Regions from separate parts of the Staphylococcus muscae genome, predicted to be linked through region 2. Evidence: predicted binding sites of a transcription regulator. Region 2 holds the regulator's gene; each other region holds the start of a gene.

Region 1 (4,252 bases), 310 kb from region 2:
GCTACTTTACGTGCTGTATCGATACGTGGTTTGTCATTCTTCACTGTATCGTCTTCCCATTTACCAACCATGCTGCGTAACTCATCGTACTCTTCTTTAACTGAGAAGCTGACACCGTGTGCACCGACTTTACCATTCTCTAGTAATGGTCCTACTGAGATGAACTTATCGTGTACATCTGTATAAGTACGATCTACAACCGCAAATCCTGGCATTGTTTTACCAGGAATTGGTTCAACTTCACCTTTTGTCCAGTCTTTGATTTCACCATATGATAATGAGATTTCTTGTTTAGAGTCGTGTGCTAATGGCGCTGTCACAACGTCTTTGTATGTTCCTGTTAAATGTGTACGAGACATATCTGAGAATGTTTTACTCAATGTCTTGAAGATATCCCAGTCAGAACGTGATTCCCATAATGGATCGATTGCTGGATTGAATGGATGAATGAATGGGTGCATGTCAGTTGATGAAATGTCATGCTTTTCATACCAAGTTGCAGCTGGTAAGACAACGTCTGAGTACAATGGTGTTGCAGTCATACGGAAGTCTAAAGAAACAAGTAAGTCTAACTTACCAACTGTATCTTCGCTCCATTCGATTTCTTCTGGTTTGTCTCTTTCGTTCGGTTCAGCCATTAATGCTGACTTCGTACCTAATAAGTGTTTCATGAAGTACTCTTGACCTTTGGCAGAACTTGAGATTAAGTTTGAACGCCATACGAATAATGATTTCGGATGGTTTTTACGCAAGCCTGGGTTTTCAACCGCAAACTTCGTCTTACGTGATTTCACGTCTTCTAAAGCACGTGCTAAGATTGCTTCGTTTGTGAATTCACCAGCATCACGTGCTTCTTCGCCCCATAATAAGCTGTTGCGATCGAATTGTGGGTATGAAGGTAACCAACCGTTACGTGCTGCAAGAACATTGTAGTCGGCAGGGTGTTGTAACTTGATGTTTTCTGCAAGTGGTGATGCAAGACGATCTACACCAGATTCTTCATATTTCCACTGATCTGTTGCAAAGTAGAACCAGCTTGTACCGTTTTGTAAACGTGGTGGACCTTGCCAGTCTTTCGCAAATGCAATTGTGCTCCAACCTTCAATTGGACGACATTTTTCTTGTCCAACGTAGTGCGCCCAGCCGCCACCGTTCACACCTTGACAACCACATAAAACAACAAGGTTAAGGATTGCACGATAAATCGTATCAGAGTTGAACCAGTGGTTGATTCCTGCACCCATGATAATCATTGAGCGGCCGCCTGTATCAATTGCGTTTTGTGCAAATTCACGTGCAACTTGTGTTACAACGTCTGCTTTCACGCCTGTTACTTTTTCTTGCCATGCAGGTGTGTAGAACGATTCTGCATCTTCAAAACCTTTTGCTTCTAATTCATGACCGAAACGTTTCACACCATATTGTGATGCCATTAAGTCATAGATTGTTGTAACAAGTGTTTCTTCGCCATTTGCCAATGTCATTTTACGCACTGGAATTGGACGTTCGAATACACCGTTACCTGCGTTGTCGAAGTAAGGGAATTGAATTGTTGCAAGCGCATATTCACCTGTTGCTACTGTCATAGCTGGATCAATTTTTTCACCTTGTTCGTTTTCTAACTTAAGGTTCCATTGTTTGCCTTCTTCCCAACGTTGACCCATTGTACCGTTTGGCACTTGAATTGTATCTGTTAACGTATCGAATACGACTGGTTTCCATTCACTGTTTTCAGATGTACTGCCGAAGTCACTTGAACGTAAGAAACGACCAGCTTTGTAGCCATTTGCATCTTTATCCAAACGAATTACGAAAGGCATATCTGAATACTGTTTTGCATAGTTTATGAACATTTCAGATGGTTCATCTTCATAGAATTCTTGCATGATAACATGTGTCATTGCTTGTGCAATCGCTGCGTCAGTACCAGGGTTTGGCGCTAACCAGTTATCCGCAAACTTAACGTTTTCTGCATAGTCAGGTGCTACTGAAACAACTTTTGCACCTTTATAACGAACTTCTGTCATAAAGTGGGCATCTGGTGTACGTGTTAATGGCACGTTAGAACCCCACATCATGATGTATGCTGCATTGTACCAGTCACTTGATTCTGGTACGTCTGTTTGTTCACCCCAGATTTGTGGAGATGCTGGTGGTAAATCCGCATACCAGTCGTAGAAACTTAACATTTCTCCACCAAGTAATGAGATGAAACGTGCACCAGCTGCATAACTGATCATAGACATCGCTGGAATTGGTGTGAATCCTGCGATACGGTCTGGACCATCTTTCTTAATTGTGTAGATTAATTGTGCTGAAATAAGTTGCGCTACGTCTCTCCAGTTTGCACGCACATGGCCACCTTTACCACGTGCTGATTTATAAATACGTGTTTTCTTCTCATCTTCAACGATAGACGCCCATGCTTTAATCGGATCTTCATGTTCACTTAATGCTTGTTTCCATAATTCCCATAATTTACCTCTTACGTATGGATATTTAATACGTAGTGGGCTGTATTCATACCATGAGAACGACGCACCACGTGGACAGCCACGAGGTTCGAATTCTGGCATATCTGGTCCACAACTTGGATAGTCAATTTGTTGGTTCTCCCAAGTGATGACACCATTCTTTACAAACACTTTCCATGAGCATGATCCCGTACAGTTAACACCATGTGTTGTACGTACGACTTTGTCATGACTCCATCTTTCTCTGTACATTTTTTCCCATTCACGGCTCTTATGTTCCAAAACTGACCAATTACCGTTAAACTTTTCAGTCGGCTTAAAGAAGTTTAATCCAAATTTTGCCATATTCATCCTCCTCAATAGACATAGGCTTTCCTTATTATGTCTATTGTACCTTTGCTATTTTTTTCACGATACTAGGGATTTGCCTATTTATATCTCCATATTCCCTAATTGTTAATTTTTTCACAAACTCTTGTATCCCTTGATACGACTAGTTGATAACGCTTCTCACTCTTTTTCAAATCCCCAAAATACACTCCGATATACAAAAAAAGACAGCCCCTTTTTAAGAGTGCTGTCCATTGTGACTATATTATAAAAAATTACGCTACTCGTTTACGTCGCATCGCATATAAACCTACACCAATACACAAGTAACCAAGTGCCGTCGTATCCGCTGGCGTTCCACCCGTCGCTGGCAACATATCTCCATCATTTCCAGCCATCATTACAGATTGTTCTTGCAAAGTCATCGGCATATGCACAACGTTCGCTTGCAGCGATTTATGTGGCATATCCGTTGTTGACATTGCCGCTGCCACTACATCGTTATCTCCCGTTACAGCTGGCTGTTCCGGTGTTGTCGGGAATGGAATCACTTCACCCGGTACTGTTGGCTGTGGTGTTTGCGTTGGATTATTTGGTACTTCTGTCGCAGGTGGAGTCGTCACTGCATCTTCACCTTTGACCGGTTGTCCCATAATCATGCGCTGCGGTTCCGTTGTGTCATATTGCGATAAGTCAGCCGTTTTCAAGTAATCCGCCATGACTTTATCAAGTGACACACCTTCTTCACGTGGTCCGCCAAACATGTCAAAACCATCGCCGCCTGACGCTGTGAAGTCGTTCGTTGCAACATTGTAGACACGTGTTAAGTCTAGCGGTTCATATTGACCTGTTTTTCTGTTCAACACTTGTACTTCGTTCACACGTTGTCCGGGTGCCTTGTTCATATCATAGTAAACACGGACACCATTAGAAATCTGTAACAATCCACCATTCGCTGTGAATTGTGTTTTACCGTCAATGGTTTGTGTCGGTGCACTCAAGCTATGTTCAAATGCTTTCAATACGTTTTCACCTGTTACTTTGATCTGAGCAATGGTGTTACCGAATGGCAATACTGTAATAATATCACTCAATTTCACTGTCCCCGGTGCAATAGAAGCACGAATGCCACCTGAGTTCGTGACGGCGAAGTCAGAAGGTGTACTGAAACCATGTTGACCGTATGCTTCCATCGCATCTGCTACTGCATTTCCTAAGTTAGTTTCTTGCGTACGTACATCATCTCGTTCACCGTTGAAGTGTATTTTGTTATTCGGGATGATTACTTCAGATGTTGCTTCTAAATAATCTGCATTTGCTTTATCAAGTTGCTTTTTCAACGCTGCATTTGGTGTTAAATCGCCCACATCTTTCACATTGATTAATGCCGCTTTCACATTGCTTAACTGTCCATCTTTTACGTCAAATGTCACCTTTCCTACATTCGC
Region 2 (4,252 bases):
TGGCACCAATATATGCAGTATGTTCTTTTACAGTTAGTTGGGATTGCAGCTTTTCTAAGGCTGTATCATAATCAAATGCTGCTTGATACATCTCAACTTCAATACCTCTTGTATTTAACGTCTCGTATAGTCCTTGATAACGTGAACGCCCAACAGCTTGGTCTTCGTCTGGAACCCCTGCATAACAGATGCGTTCAAATCCTTCTGCAATTATACGCTCAGCCATCAACTTACCGGCTTGCAAATCATTGTGGTAAATGGCACTTAGTTCAGAATGATTTTGTCCAATCAAAATGACTGGCATTGGCATTGTTTGAATGACTCCCATATGTGCTTCTGTAATTGAAGTCGCCATAAAAAGGACGCCATCCACTTTACTGCGATGAAATGATCGTAACGCGTCTAATTCTTGTTGCGCATTACGCTCGGTTAGTGAAAATAATATTTGATACCCTTGTGCTTCACACGTCTTTTTAATACCTTGCACTGTACTTGCCACTGCATAGGAATACATACGTGGAATAATCACACCAATCATCTTCGTCTTTTGCGCTCTTAAACTTTGTGCAAATTGATTCGGTGCATATTCATGAGCATCAATTACTTGTTGAATTTTACGCTGTGTCTTTGGACTAATCGAGCCTTTATTCAAATAGCGCGATACTGTACTTTTAGAAACGCCCGCAAGCTCAGCAATGTCCCGTATGTTCATCTCTTTCACCTCACTATGTCAATTGTTATTCTAACACAAACCACTCGAAATATTCGCTTAAACTTGTAGCAATATTGAATCAACATTTTATAGTTGTGACAAGTCTTCACAATTAGGAAGGACTTCACGATAGTGCGTATAAAAAAGAGACTGACACATGAATCAGTCTCTCACTTTTCTATAACATTATGCTTTTTGAACAGTGATTGTCCATGACGCATCACCGAGTTGCTCATAATTCGTAATGGGATAGTTTTGCTCTGCTGCCCAGTTTGGGATTGACTCTGTTGCTTGCGTGCAGTCAAAATCAATCTTCAACTCATCACCAATTGCAAGTTCTTCCATCTTTTTCTGTGCTTCTATTAAAGGGAACGGGCATACCATTCCAACTGTACCAAGTTCATATACCATGATATTATCTCCTTTATTTCTATATTATGCATTCACTGATTGCGCTTTTACACTTTGTGTTTGTCGGCGTGCTGCACGTAATGGTTTGACAAACAAGAAGTAACTCATAAACCACGTACCTAGAATCATTGATGCTAATGCAATCCATCCTTGCCAAGATAATGCGGCTGTTGCAACAAGACCGTTACCAATTGAACAGCCACCTGCTACGGCTGCACCAAAGCCCATAAATGTACCACCTAATGCACTATTACGAATGGTTTTAATGTCTGGCAAGCGCCATTTAAATTCGTGCGAACCTTTCGCTGCAATATATGAACCCACTAAAATACCGAGTACGAGGAAAACACCCCAATCCAATACAGTAACATTACCTGTTGTTAAAAATTGAACGATATGTGCAGATGGTGTCGTAATCCCTAATCCACCTTCACGTCCAGTCGAAATGCTCATTGGCCATGCAATCATTGCAATCAAGCCGACTGCAATCGCTGCAACGAAAGGATGATAACGACGTTCGAACAATATGTGTCTAATCCCTGTGTAACGTTGCTTTAATCTCGGAACTGCAATGGTTGGTTTTGGTTTACGTAACGTTTTTACAACGAAAAATGTTGTAATACCCACTAAAAGTACGAGCCATACCCAATATGGCACACCTGTTGAGACAGACATATCTGCATTTGCAACTGTATAACTTTGTAAACGTTTGTTGATCGGTGCTAAAATACCAAATTTTGAAATAGCTGCAAAAAGTGCATAAAATCCGAGTGCGATCCAACTTCCGATAAGCCCTTCACCTGCACGATAATACGTTCCGGTTGCACAGCCGCCTGCTAAGATAATGCCGACACCGAAGATGAACGAACCAATAATTGTACCAACAATAGGAAATGTTCCGTTATCGATCGTAATGAAACCAGCTGCTTGTAGTCCGAAAATGCCAATTGCTTGAATTGTAATTGCAACAAGTAATGCATAGAACATCTTGTTATTCTTTTGAACGTACATATCGCGGAATCCACCTGTCAAACAGAATCTTGTACGTTGCATCACAAATCCTAGCAATGCTCCAACGATTAAACCACTGAAAATAGTCCAAATCATTTTACCAACCTCCTATATCCGATTAACATTATCTGAATTATATAGAATGTTATTTCATAATGCAAGGGTTAGTATAAAATTTCATAAATCTGTCCCTTTCTTGTATAGGGGTGAATAATCCGCAACATTTTTAAAGATTATTTTTCTGTAAAACATCTCAGCTTCAAAACCAGTTTCTACACTATTTTGAGAAATCAACATAAAAAAACATCAAAATTCAAACGTTGAATTTTGATGACTTATTTTCTTACATATTCAATAATCTATGTCGAATGTATTATGCTTGTAATGTTGAATTGTAATTTTTCATAAAAAAGAGTAATGATTGAAGTTCTACACCAAGATCAATTTGATGAACTTGTACCGATTGCGGCACTTGTACTCGCTTTGGCGTGAAGTTAAGAATACCTTTAATGCCTGCTTCAACAAGTTGATCTGTAACCGCTTGTGCTGCAGATTCCGGTGTTGCAATAATCACCACTTCAAGTTTTTCCTTCTTAATAATTTCTGTCATATCTGACATTGGTTTAACAAGGACATTACCGATTGTTTCACCAATCACTTCTGGACGTATATCAAATGCTTCTGTAATTGTCATATCATCGTGGATGGAGAAGTTGTAAGTAATCAATGCGTGTCCGAGATTCCCGACACCTACAATGCCGATGTGAATCTCTTCAGAGTCACTTAATTCTGATTTGAAAAAGTCTAGAAGGTTGTCAATGTTATAGCCGTATCCTTTTTTGCCAAGCTCGCCAAAATAAGAGAAGTCACGTCGAATCGTTGCAGAATCGATATTTAATCCTTCGCTAATTGCTTTAGAATTGACGCGATTTTCACCTTTCGCCTTTAACGTGTTTACAAACCGATAATACAAAGGTAGGCGTTTTAAGGTCGCTCTTGGAATTTTCACCGTTTCTTTAGCCATTTCACAATCCTCCAAAAATATTTCTAAAACATATGTGATACATTTCACAGCACAACACTATAATTATAACTGACTTTCACTCAGAAAGAAACATTTACATTTTGATGGGTATATTTTTGTTGTACAATATATGTTAATGAAAGGAGCATCCCACATGATATTAATGCAACTCAGTCAGATTTCAAAGTCCTTTGATGGCGAAACAATTTTTGATGGTGTCAACTTTGAAGTGAAAACCGGTGAACGCATTGGCATTGTTGGTCGTAACGGAGCAGGAAAATCCACTTTAATGAAGATCATTGCAGGTGTTGAAGCATACGAAGAGGGTCATATCTCAAAGATTAAAAACTTAAAAATGGGTTATCTGACACAGCAAATGACACTCAACACTCAAAAAACTGTGTTTGAAGAGATGTTACAACCATTTAAACATCTTAAGCAACTCGGTGACAAGATGCAAGAAGAAACGGATTGGCTCGCTCGACACGCAGATCGCTATGATTCGGATGCTTATCAAGAACATATGAAGCGTTACGAAAGTATATCGAACGAGTTTGAAAAGCAAGGCGGCTATGATTATGAACGTAAAATAAAGACTGTTTTAAACGGGCTGCATTTTACGGAAAACGACTATCATCGCCCTGTAAATGACTTCAGTGGTGGACAAAAAACACGCCTTTCACTCGCACAGATGTTGTTGCGTGAACCAGATTTATTGTTACTTGATGAGCCAACAAACCATCTCGATATGGAAACGACCGCATGGTTGGAAGACTATTTAAAGTTTTTCAAAGGTGCTATCGTCATTATCTCACACGATCGTTACTTTCTAGATAAAATTGTCACACAAATATATGATGTCTCTTTAGGTGAAGTGAAGCACTATGTGGGTAACTATGGTAAATTTATTACCCAACGTGATCAATACTATCAAAAGCGACTCGCAGAATATGAGCGACAACAAGATGAAATCAAACGCTTGGAAACCTTCGTCGAAAAAAATATTACACGTGCTTCTACAAGTGGTATGGCAAAAAGCCGACGAAAAGTTTTAGAAAAAATGACACGCTTAGAAAAACCTATGTTGGATGCAA
Region 3 (4,252 bases), 450 kb from region 2:
TCGATGACTTAGTCTCACTCTTCCTACTCTTACATATGGATAATATCAAGTTGATTGGTGTGAGTGCGATCGGTGCTGATTGTTATGTCGAACCTGCTGAAAGTGCTTCACGCAAAATTATCAATCGCTTTAGCCATTATCCGATTGATGTGGCAACTTCTTATGAGCGCGGGAAAAACCCTTTTCCAAAAGATTGGCGCATGCATGCCTTCTTTATGGATGCTTTACCCATCTTAAACGAGCAACGTCCGTCACAATCACACACACTCAAAACACATGCTTACGAAGATATCATTGAAAAAGTCCAAGCTTCTCAACAACCTGTGACACTCCTGTTCACTGGCCCGCTAACTGACCTTGCGAAAGCATTAGATGTGGCACCAAATATTACAGACAATATCGAACGACTCGTATGGATGGGTGGGACATTTTTAGATAGAGGAAATGTTGAAGAGCCTGAGCATGATGGAACGGCTGAATGGAATGCTTTCTGGGATCCTGAAGCTGTTGCACATGTTTTTGAAACGGATATCCCGATTGACATGGTCGCTTTGGAAAGCACCAACCAAGTCCCACTCACACCTGCCATTCGTCAGTACTGGGCAGATCAACATGAACATACGGGTGTTGACTTTCTAGGCGTCAGTTACGCGGCTGTTCCACCATTAACGCACTTTCAAACAAATTCAACATATTTCTTGTGGGACGTACTCACAACAGCATATACAGGTAAACCTGACCTCGTCCGTCAAAAAACAGTCCATGCATCCGTTATCACACACGGACCAAGTCAAGGGCGCACTTATCTAGATGAAGAACATGGGCGACCACTTAATCTCGTTTATCATGTAGATCACGATGCCTTTTTTGCATATATTACTGACCTTGCTAAAAAAGTACGTGATTAAATACTTTTTCAATTTAAAGACCCTCACAATCATACGAATTTGTGAGGGTCTTACCCTGATTATTAGCATTCACAGGAAATATCATCAGCACTTCATTTTCCATACAAAAAAGCCCACGTTACTATGGGGAGAACGTAGGCTAAAAAATTCAAAATATGAAAATAATTAACACTGTAATTTTATTATAGCACAATTTAATATTAAATTTATACAATTTGAATCGAAAATTTCTGTTTTTTTATTTAGTGTTCTACAATTATAACATAGGACAATTGCTTTCATACCAGTATTTGCCTATATAAAAACAAGCAAGTAGATCATGAATATCTACCTGCTTGTATCTTTATCTATTCTATTAAGCACCTAAAATTGTTTTAATCAATAAACCGACACAGACCGTTGTTGCAATTAAGAAAAATCCTGGTAACAAGAAGCTGGTCGTTTTCGTTGAACGTGTTTCGTCGACATCTACCGCAAAGAGAATCGTTGGTTGTGCTGGAATAACAAAGTTCACATTTAACGTTTGAACAATGGCTAAGAAGAATGTAGGCGGAATGCCTAATGTCATCACAATCGGCACCATGATAGATGCTGTGGCTGATTGTGAAATCACAACCATTGATACCAGCCCGACGAACAAGATCAAGAGCCACGGTGCTTGTTCAACAAGTCCTCCTATTTGCGTCTCCATGATATCTCGGTTAGAAGGAGCGCTGAAGATGGTTGCCCCTAGCCAACCAGGCCCGAGCACCGCAAATAAAGCCCCAATCGCAGCTTGTGTAATATGAGAATTTAAAATTTCAGTCGGCTGAATTTTAATGAGTAACAGATTAACCATCGCACTCATATACATAAAAAGTTGTACAAGATCTGTCATCTGTAACTTAACAATTTCACCATCAACTTTAAATGATGGACCAAATTCAGGGAAAATACCGAATGTAAGTATGCAAGCGACTGCCACAATAAATGACAATACACCTAACTTAACACGTGTAGAATATGTTTTTGTTGTATCTTCTTCAACAATTTTTTGAAGCATTGTCTGCGCTTGACGCTCATCCATTTTTGTCTCTCCAACGAACGTCACAAAAGTACTCAAGATAACCATGCTAATGAGCGCTGTCGGCAAAACAATCGATAAATATTGTCCCATTGTAATGCCTAATCCTGCAAATTCTGAGATCATGTATGCTGTGGCTGATGCAGCCGGACTACACAACAATGCGATATTCGCTGTCAACACAGAAGCTGTTAGTGGTTTTTTAGGTTTAATACGTGCTTTTAACGCTGTTTTCGCAATAATTGGTTCTAATGAAAGGGCAATATTTGCTGTCCCAATACCAAATACAAATAAAAAGACAATCATAGGCGCAATGAAGATGATAGATTTCGGGAAACGTTCGATCACTTTTGATGCCAAGTGGACGAGATAATCAATGCCCCCTGTTGCTTGAAGTGTTCCGCCTGCAATCCCGATTGATAAAATAATTAACACGGCCGTTACTGGGGCTGATCCCGGTGATAAGCCAAAGCCAAATATCATCACTAATTGTGCAACAATCGCAAAGATCCCACAACCGAGTGCGCCTGCCGTACGCAATCCGAGAACAATTGCAAGAACCATAATTATAATTTCTATACTAAAAAGAAGCATTCTTTTTCTTCCTCTTTTCATTTTCAATGTGAATATTTTAACATAATACTTTCTTCTTGATAATGCGTTTTTTATACGCTTTTTGACATATTTGTTAACTTACGTCAAGAGCAATTGATTTTCTTATGTTTTATGAATGTGTTAGGTTATGAATGACGTTAGGAAAACAGTTGAGATAATCATTCTACTTTCTACCCAAAGTACAGATTTATAATATCTCAGCCCCGACAGCTTTAAAAACAGACTTCTGGAAGGTGAAAATAATATGGAAATACTCAAAGATAAAGTCGCAGTGATCACTGGTGCAAGCAGTGGTATCGGTGCTGCTATTGCACGACAACTCAACGACAATGGCGCAAAGATTGTATTACTCGCACGTAATGAAGATAAAATGAATACCGTTGCAGAAGATTTTACAGATGCATTAATAATCCCAACAGATGTCACGGATCGTGCATCAGTGGAACAAGCAATTGAACACACAATTGCACACTTCGGACAAGTTGATTTTCTTATCAACAGTGCTGGTTTAATGACTTCTTCAGCTATTACAAAAGGAGATGTTTCTGGTTGGGATGCGATGATTGATGTTAATGTGAAAGGGACACTTTATGCGATTAATGCTGTCATGCCACATCTTCAATCACAATCTAGTGGACATATCATCAATATCTCATCAATCTCAGGCTTTGAAGTCACAAAAGTAAGTACACTTTATAGCGCAACAAAAGCGGCTGTACATGCGATTACACAAGGACTTGAGAAAGAATTAGCACGCACAGGTATTCGCTCAACAAGTATCTCACCAGGCATGGTAGACACACCGCTCAATGATGGATATGACTTCGGTGATCGTAAAATGCTTGAAGCACAGAACATTGCAGATGCTGTACTCTACGCATTAACACAACCTGCACATGTCAATGTCAACGAGATAACCGTTCGCCCTGTATAACAACAGATTACACACACGAGATACGACACTTAAGTATCTCGTGTTTTTTTACATGTAATTGACATATCTTTTCGAAAATTCTAAACTTGAATTAAACCGTTTACAAAATAAGGAGGATGTCAAATGACGAAAATTGCTATTGCTGGCGCAGGTGCTATGGGGAGTCGTATTGGAAGTTACATTAAGCAAGCAGGATACGATGTCACATTAATTGATACATGGCCAGACCATGTTCAGGCCATCAATGATAAAGGTCTAGAAATTCAAACAGAAACAGATACATACATCGTAGACATTCCTGCTGTTTTACCAACAGATGTCACTGGTTCATTTGATTTGATTATCATTCTTACAAAATCAATGCACTCAGAAGCAATGATTCATGAATTAAAAGAACGTGATACCATTCATCAAGACACAGCCATCCTAACAATGATGAATGGACTTGGACATGATGAGCGTTTCGCAAAAATTGTACCACATGAGCAAGTCTTTTTAGCTGTAACGATGTGGACAGCTGGTATGCGTGGTCCCGGACAAATTTTGCTAGAAGGACAAGGCAGTATCGAACTGCAACGTGCAGACGGTCAATCTGATGAACGCACTGAGAGAATCAATAAAATTTTCAATGATGCAGGACTAAACGCTAAAATTAGCGATAATGTATTCCAATCAATTTGGTCTAAAGCGACATTGAATAGTGTGTTAAATCCATTGTGTAGTATTTTGAAT

What was found. Region 2 encodes Rex, which represses fermentation and respiration genes when NADH is low (regulators of the CRP and FNR family bind a similar motif). Its sites were predicted from a motif close to TTGTGAAATATTTCACAA; they were not measured.
Region 1: the regulator Rex is predicted to act here: its motif matches at 2,928-2,945, upstream of C7J88_RS06180 (nitrate reductase subunit alpha).
Region 3: the regulator Rex is predicted to act here: its motif matches at 2,592-2,609, upstream of C7J88_RS06795 (anaerobic C4-dicarboxylate transporter family protein).

Annotation. Positions count from the first base shown of each region.
Region 1 covers NZ_CP027848.1:1,220,398-1,224,649, forward strand. The annotation lists gene C7J88_RS06180 (nitrate reductase subunit alpha) at 1-2,819, opposite strand, end outside; gene C7J88_RS06185 (5'-nucleotidase C-terminal domain-containing protein) at 3,080-4,252, opposite strand, start outside.
Region 2 covers NZ_CP027848.1:907,626-911,877, forward strand. The annotation lists gene C7J88_RS04500 (LacI family DNA-binding transcriptional regulator) at 1-712, opposite strand, end outside; gene C7J88_RS04505 (sulfurtransferase TusA family protein) at 899-1,123, opposite strand; gene C7J88_RS04510 (YeeE/YedE family protein) at 1,148-2,230, opposite strand; gene C7J88_RS04515 (redox-sensing transcriptional repressor Rex) at 2,508-3,158, opposite strand; gene abc-f (ribosomal protection-like ABC-F family protein) at 3,313-4,252, shown strand, end outside.
Region 3 covers NZ_CP027848.1:1,354,765-1,359,016, forward strand. The annotation lists gene C7J88_RS06790 (nucleoside hydrolase) at 1-908, shown strand, start outside; gene C7J88_RS06795 (anaerobic C4-dicarboxylate transporter family protein) at 1,264-2,586, opposite strand; gene C7J88_RS06800 (SDR family oxidoreductase) at 2,831-3,520, shown strand; gene C7J88_RS06805 (ketopantoate reductase family protein) at 3,644-4,252, shown strand, end outside.